3 regions of the Streptomyces sp. MST-110588 genome follow, and region 1 is predicted to be linked to each of the others. Evidence: predicted binding sites of a transcription regulator. Region 1 holds the regulator's gene; each other region holds the start of a gene.
What was found. Region 1 encodes HrcA, which represses chaperone genes, less so after heat shock. Its sites were predicted from a motif close to TTNGCACTCNGNNNNNCNGAGTGCNAA; they were not measured.
Positions count from the first base shown of each region.

Region 2: a site for HrcA is predicted at 1,083-1,109, ahead of groES (co-chaperone GroES). Genes of this name have one in related genera too.
Region 3: a site for HrcA is predicted at 1,561-1,587, ahead of groL (chaperonin GroEL). Genes of this name have one in related genera too.

Region 1 covers NZ_CP074380.1:5,596,074-5,598,340, forward strand. The annotation lists gene KGS77_RS24360 (MBL fold metallo-hydrolase) at 1-286, opposite strand, end outside; gene hrcA (heat-inducible transcriptional repressor HrcA) at 531-1,547, shown strand; gene dnaJ (molecular chaperone DnaJ) at 1,548-2,267, shown strand, end outside.
Region 2 covers NZ_CP074380.1:4,489,529-4,491,795, forward strand. The annotation lists gene KGS77_RS19840 (FtsW/RodA/SpoVE family cell cycle protein) at 1-783, opposite strand, end outside; gene groES (co-chaperone GroES) at 1,256-1,564, shown strand; gene groL (chaperonin GroEL) at 1,669-2,267, shown strand, end outside.
Region 3 covers NZ_CP074380.1:3,181,925-3,184,191, forward strand. The annotation lists gene groL (chaperonin GroEL) at 1-1,373, opposite strand, end outside; gene KGS77_RS13805 (cold-shock protein) at 1,742-1,945, opposite strand.

The DNA.
Region 1 (2,267 bases):
GCCCGGCCGCGCCGAAGACCTCCACCCCGGCGAAGGCGGCCGTCCCCAGGACGTGATCGAAATGGGCGTGGGTGAGCGCTACGTGTGTCACCTCACGGCCGCCCGTCAGCCCGCGGATCTGCCGGCGCAGCCCGGCGCCGTCCGCGATCGTGGCGCCCGTATCGATGACCAGTACCCCCGCCGAGCCGATGACCAGGCCGATCGTCTCGTCCCAGCCGGGCATCCGGCGCCGTGCGACGCCCGCGCCGAGCTGTTCCCACCCGGCCTCTTCCCAACTCCTTTGCATACCAAGACGCTAGCCGTATCGCGGTAGCGTTGCCCGCCGGGCCGCGGCGGGAGCGACCCGGACGGAAGGGGGAAGGACGGCGGCGCCGGGCGGGCCGCCGTGAGAGGCGTCATGCCGACCGCCCTTGCCCTGGCCGTGTGACCCGGCCGTACACTGGCACAGGGTCTGGCACTCGGCCCCTGTGAGTGCCAGGCGGATGACCTGGAACAAGCCGAAGAAGACGGCCGGACTGGAGGTGTGCGCGATGCTCAGTGAACGCAGGCTCGAAGTGCTGCGCGCCATCGTCCAGGACTATGTCGGTACCGAGGAACCGGTCGGGTCCAAGGCGCTCACCGAGCGCCACAAGCTCGGCGTCTCCCCGGCCACAGTCCGTAACGACATGGCGGCGCTGGAGGACGAGGGTTTCATCGCCCAGCCTCATACGAGCGCCGGGCGGATCCCGACCGACAAGGGATACCGCCTCTTCGTCGACAAGCTGGCGGGCGTCAAGCCCCTGTCCACCCCGGAGCGGCGGGCCATCCAGAACTTCCTGGACGGCGCCGTCGACCTGGACGACGTGGTGGGGCGCACCGTCCGGCTGCTGGCACAGCTCACCCGGCAGGTCGCCGTCGTGCAGTACCCGTCGCTGACGCGCTCCACGGTGCGCCACGTCGAACTGCTGCTGCTGGCGCCGGCCCGGCTGATGCTCGTCCTGATCACGGACACCGGACGGGTCGAACAGCGCATGGTGGACTGCCCGGCGCCGTTCAGCGAGATGTCCCTGGCGGACCTGCGGGCACGGCTGAACAGCCGGGTCGTGGGCCGCCGGTTCACCGACGTCCCGCAACTGGTGCAGGACCTGCCGGAATCCTTCGAGCAGGAGGACCGCGGCACGGTCTCGACAGTGCTGTCGGTGTTGCTGGAGACTCTGGTCGAGGAGACCGAGGAGCGGCTGATGATCGGCGGAACCGCCAATCTCACGCGCTTCGGACATGATTTCCCACTGACCATCCGGCCGGTGCTGGAGGCCCTTGAGGAGCAGGTGGTGCTCCTCAAACTGCTCGGAGAGGCCAAGGACTCCGGCATGACCGTACGCATCGGGCACGAGAACGCCCACGAGGGCCTGACGTCCACATCGGTCGTCGCGGTCGGCTACGGTTCGGGCGACGAGGCAGTGGCCAAACTCGGCGTGGTCGGACCGACCCGCATGGACTACCCCGGAACGATGGGAGCGGTACGCGCAGTGGCACGTTACGTCGGACAGATCCTGGCGGAGTCGTAAGTGGCCACGGACTATTACGCGGTCCTGGGCGTACGGCGCGATGCCTCGCAGGACGAGATCAAGAAGGCTTTCCGGCGGCTGGCGCGCGAGCTCCACCCGGACGTGAACCCCGATCCCAAGACCCAGGAGCGGTTCAAGGAGATCAACGCCGCCTACGAGGTGCTGTCGGACCCGCAGAAGAAGCAGGTCTACGACCTCGGCGGCGACCCGCTCTCCCAGTCGGGCGGCGGCGGAGCGGGCGGCTTCGGCGCCGGCTTCGGCAACTTCTCCGACATCATGGACGCCTTCTTCGGACAGGCGTCGCAGCGCGGACCGCGCTCGCGCACCCGGCGCGGCCAGGACGCGATGATCCGGCTCGACATCGAGCTGGACGAGGCGGCCTTCGGCACGACCAAGGACATCCAGGTCGACACGGCCGTCGTCTGCACGACGTGCAGCGGCGAGGGCGCGGCGCCCGGGACTTCGGCGCAGACCTGTGACATGTGCCGCGGCCGGGGTGAGGTCTCCCAGGTCACCCGGTCCTTCCTGGGCCAGGTCATGACCTCGCGCCCGTGCCCGCAGTGCCAGGGCTTCGGTACGGTCGTGCCGACCCCGTGCCCGGAGTGCGCCGGTGACGGCCGCATCCGTTCGCGCCGTACGCTGACCGTCAAGATCCCGGCCGGTGTCGACAACGGGACGCGCATCCAGCTCGCGGGCGAGGGTGAGGTCGGCCCCGGCGGC
Region 2 (2,267 bases), 1.1 Mb from region 1:
CAGCACCCAGCTCGTGCGCTCGGTGGCCATGTACAGCATGATGACGAAGAGCCCGAAGAAGATCAGCGAGGTGCCCAGGTCCCGTTCGAAGACCAGCACCAGCAGGCTGATGACCCAGATGGTGAAGATCGGGCCGAGCTGGCGGCCGGGCGGGAGCTGGACGCCCAGGAACCGGCGCCCGGTCAGGGCGAGCGCGTCGCGGTTCAGCGTCAGATAGCCCGCGAAGAAGACCGCGATCATGATCTTCACGAACTCGCCGGGCTGGAGGGACATCGGCCCCAGGAGGATCCAGCGCTTGGCGCCGTAGGTGTCGGCGCCGAAGAACGCCGGCGCCATCAGCATCACCAGCGCGACCGCCATCGTCACGTAGATGTAGCGCTGGAGCAGCCGGTGGTCCTTGAGCATCATCAGGATGACGATGCAGGCCGCCACCCCGATCACGGTCCACACCAACTGGCCGGTCGCGGCCGGGGCCGAGTGGAACTTCGCCGTGTACGTCACGTCCAGCCGGTGCAGCAGCACCAGCCCGATCCCGGTCAGCAGCGTGGCCAGCGGCAGGATCAGCGGATCGGCGCGGGGCGCGAAGCGGCGTACGACCAGATGGGGTACGAGCGCGACGAAGAAGATCCCCGCGGCGAAGCCGGTCAGCCCCTCGGGGAGCTTCCCGGACATCGACAGCCCGGTGTAGCTGTAGCCGAAGACCGTGATCAGGACGACGAGGCCGAGCAGCCACGCCTCGGTGCGCCGGCGGTTGGGCGCCTGGGCGAGGGCGGCGAACGTCATCGTGCGCTCGGCATCGCCTTCCGGCTCTCCGGTGGGCCGGGACGTGCTCGTCATTCCGCGCACGGGTCTTCCTCCGCCATCCATCCTGGGCGCCGCGGATCCGGACGTGCGGTGCCGGTTCCCTGTGCGGTGGTCGCTGAGGAAGACGAGCCGGTAGGCGGCACGGTTGCGCAGGTGGGAGAGGTGTGGCGTTTCTTTCATCGGCGCGTCCGGCGGTGTGGGGCGGGTGGGGCCGTACGGGCGGCTGTGCGTCAACCGGCGGCGGCGCTTCGTCAGAAAGGGGCGCCGTGTCCACCGCGCTGGCACTCCGCTTGACCGAGTGCTAACCGCGTCATAGTCTCGGCGTTGGCACTCTCCACCGGGGAGTGCCAAACACAGCGACGGGCAGATCCGGCACCCGCGACGACGGATCGACCTGGTCGCCACCTCAGACAGTTAACCCCGTGAGATCTCCGAAGGGGGAGGTCGGATCGTGACGACCGCCAGCTCCAAGGTTGCCATCAAGCCGCTCGAGGACCGGATCGTGGTCCAGCCGCTCGACGCCGAGCAGACCACGGCCTCTGGCCTGGTCATCCCGGACACTGCCAAGGAGAAGCCCCAGGAGGGCGTCGTCCTGGCCGTGGGCCCGGGCCGCTTCGAGGACGGCAACCGTCTTCCGCTCGACGTATCCGTCGGCGACGTCGTGCTCTACAGCAAGTACGGCGGCACCGAGGTGAAGTACAACGGCGAGGAGTACCTCGTCCTCTCGGCCCGCGACGTCCTCGCGATCGTCGAGAAGTAATTCACCGAAGTTTGCCTTGATCTGTGCCCTGGGTTCCCGCGCCTAAACAACCGGGCGCCCGGGGCGCAGTTCGTTGGAGAGATACGACAAAGGACACGTAACTCATGGCGAAGATCCTGAAGTTCGACGAGGACGCCCGTCGCGCCCTCGAACGCGGCGTCAACAAGCTTGCCGACACGGTCAAGGTGACGATCGGCCCCAAGGGCCGCAACGTCGTCATCGACAAGAAGTTCGGCGCCCCCACCATCACCAACGACGGTGTCACCATCGCCCGCGAGGTCGAGATCGACGACCCGTACGAGAACCTCGGCGCCCAGCTCGTGAAGGAGGTGGCGACCAAGACCAACGACATCGCGGGTGACGGCACCACCACCGCCACCGTGCTGGCCCAGGCGCTGGTCCGCGAGGGCCTGCGCAACGTCGCCGCCGGCGCCTCCCCGGCCGCCCTGAAGAAGGGCATCGACGCCGCGGTCAAGGCCGTCTCCGAGGACCTCCTCGCGACCGCCCGCCCGATCGACGAGAAGTCCGACATCGCCGCCGTCGCCGCCCTGTCCGCCCAGGACAAGCAGGTCGGCGAGCTGATCGCCGAGGCGATGGACAAGGTCGGCAAGGACGGTGTCATCACCGTCGAGGAGTCCAACACCTTCGGTCTGGAGCTGGACTTCACCGAGGGCATGGCCTTCGACAAGGGCTACCTCTCGCC
Region 3 (2,267 bases), 2.4 Mb from region 1:
TCAAGGCCCGCGTTCGTGGCGATCTGCTTCAGCGGGGCCTCCAGGGCCAGCTTCACAGCGGCGGCACCGGTCGCCTCGTCGCCGTCCAGCTCCAGCTTCTCGAAGACCTGGGAGGCCTGCAGCAGGGCCACGCCACCACCGGCGACGATGCCCTCCTCGACGGCCGCCTTCGCGTTGCGGACGGCGTCCTCGATGCGGTGCTTGCGCTCCTTGAGCTCCACCTCGGTGGCGGCGCCGGCCTTGATGACGGCCACGCCGCCGGCCAGCTTCGCCAGACGCTCCTGGAGCTTCTCGCGGTCGTAGTCCGAGTCGGAGTTCTCGATCTCGGCGCGGATCTGGTTGACCCGGCCCTGAACCTGCTCGCTGTCACCGGCACCGTCGACGATGGTGGTCTCGTCCTTGGTGATGACGACCTTGCGGGCGCGGCCCAGCAGGTCCAGACCGGCGTTCTCCAGCTTGAGGCCGACCTCCTCGGAGATGACGGTGCCACCGGTGAGGATGGCGATGTCGCCGAGCATGGCCTTGCGGCGGTCACCGAAGCCCGGGGCCTTGACGGCGACGGACTTGAAGGTGCCACGGATCTTGTTGACGACCAGGGTCGACAGGGCTTCGCCCTCGACGTCCTCGGCGATGATCAGCAGCGGCTTGCCGGACTGCATGACCTTCTCCAGCAGCGGGAGCAGGTCCTTGACCGAGGAGATCTTGGAGTTGACGATCAGGATGTACGGGTCGTCCAGGGACGCCTCCATACGCTCCATGTCGGTGGCGAAGTACGCCGAGATGTAGCCCTTGTCGAAGCGCATACCCTCGGTGAGCTCCAGCTCCAGACCGAAGGTCTGGGACTCCTCGACGGTGATGACGCCTTCCTTGCCGACCTTGTCCATCGCCTCGGCGATCAGCTCGCCGATCTGGGTGTCGGCGGCGGAGATGGAGGCGGTGGAGGCGATCTGCTCCTTGGTCTCCACGTCCTTGGCCTGCTCCAGCAGGGCGGCGGAGACGGCCTCGACGGCCTTCTCGATGCCGCGCTTGAGGGCCATCGGGTTGGCGCCGGCGGCTACGTTGCGCAGGCCCTCCCGGACCAGCGCCTGGGCCAGGACGGTCGCGGTCGTCGTGCCGTCACCGGCGACGTCGTCCGTCTTCTTCGCGACCTCCTTGACCAGCTCGGCGCCGATCTTCTCGTACGGGTCCTCAAGCTCGATCTCCTTGGCGATGGACACACCATCGTTGGTGATCGTGGGGGCGCCCCACTTCTTCTCGAGGACGACGTTGCGGCCCTTGGGGCCGAGAGTGACCTTGACGGCGTCGGCGAGCTGGTTCATCCCGCGCTCGAGACCGCGCCGTGCCTCCTCGTCGAACGCGATGATCTTGGCCATGTGAAGTGGTCCTCCCAGGACTGGGGGTCCCCCCGGACTGCGTCTGGGGGAGGGTGGATACTCCGGACCGTGCTGGCGCCCGCGACGGACGGTCTGCCTGCCGGTGGTTCCTTGCTCCACCGGCCTGCGGACCTCACCGACCCGGTCCTCATCAGCACTCTCAGTCGGAGAGTGCTAACGCCAATGATTAGCACTCGGCCCCCTTGAGTGCAAGCGGCTTCACACTCCACGGGGCGACGGTCCGGCCAGAAGTGCGTACGGAAGCGGACCGGCTCCCGGGGCTCATCGGGGCGCGCACGCACGAAGGGCCCGTACCCCATGGGTACGGGCCCTTCGGCGTGAGTGTGCCGGTGGCCGATGCGCCGAGATCAGACGGCGAGCTTGACCATGTCCGCCTGCGGCCCCTTCTGGCCCTGCGAGATCTCGAACTCCACCCGCTGACCCTCTTCAAGGGTGCGGTAGCCGTCCATCTGAATCGCGCTGTAGTGGACGAATACATCCGCACCACCGTCGACCGCGATGAAGCCGTACCCCTTCTCCGCGTTGAACCACTTGACGGTGCCCTGAGCCATGCCTAACTCCCCTATTACTGGCCCTTGCACAGGACCGCACTCCGCGGACCCGGGTCAGACCTCACCCCCGGCGGTCCCCTATGCCAGGCGACATGGGAAGGCCCTGGGGTGTGCGCCGGAACGCGTCGACCGCCGCTGAATGTATCTGCACCACTGCCCAGAGCAACAGGTCAATCGGACGAGAATTCCGCTGTCGAACAATCGCTTATGTCGCCCGAACTAGGGATATTCCACGGCAAGTCGGGCCGGGCATAGCTCACCAACGCGACAATTCATATGCACACTTCGGGCACAACTCGTCGCGTTCTCATACGTGTTCCAC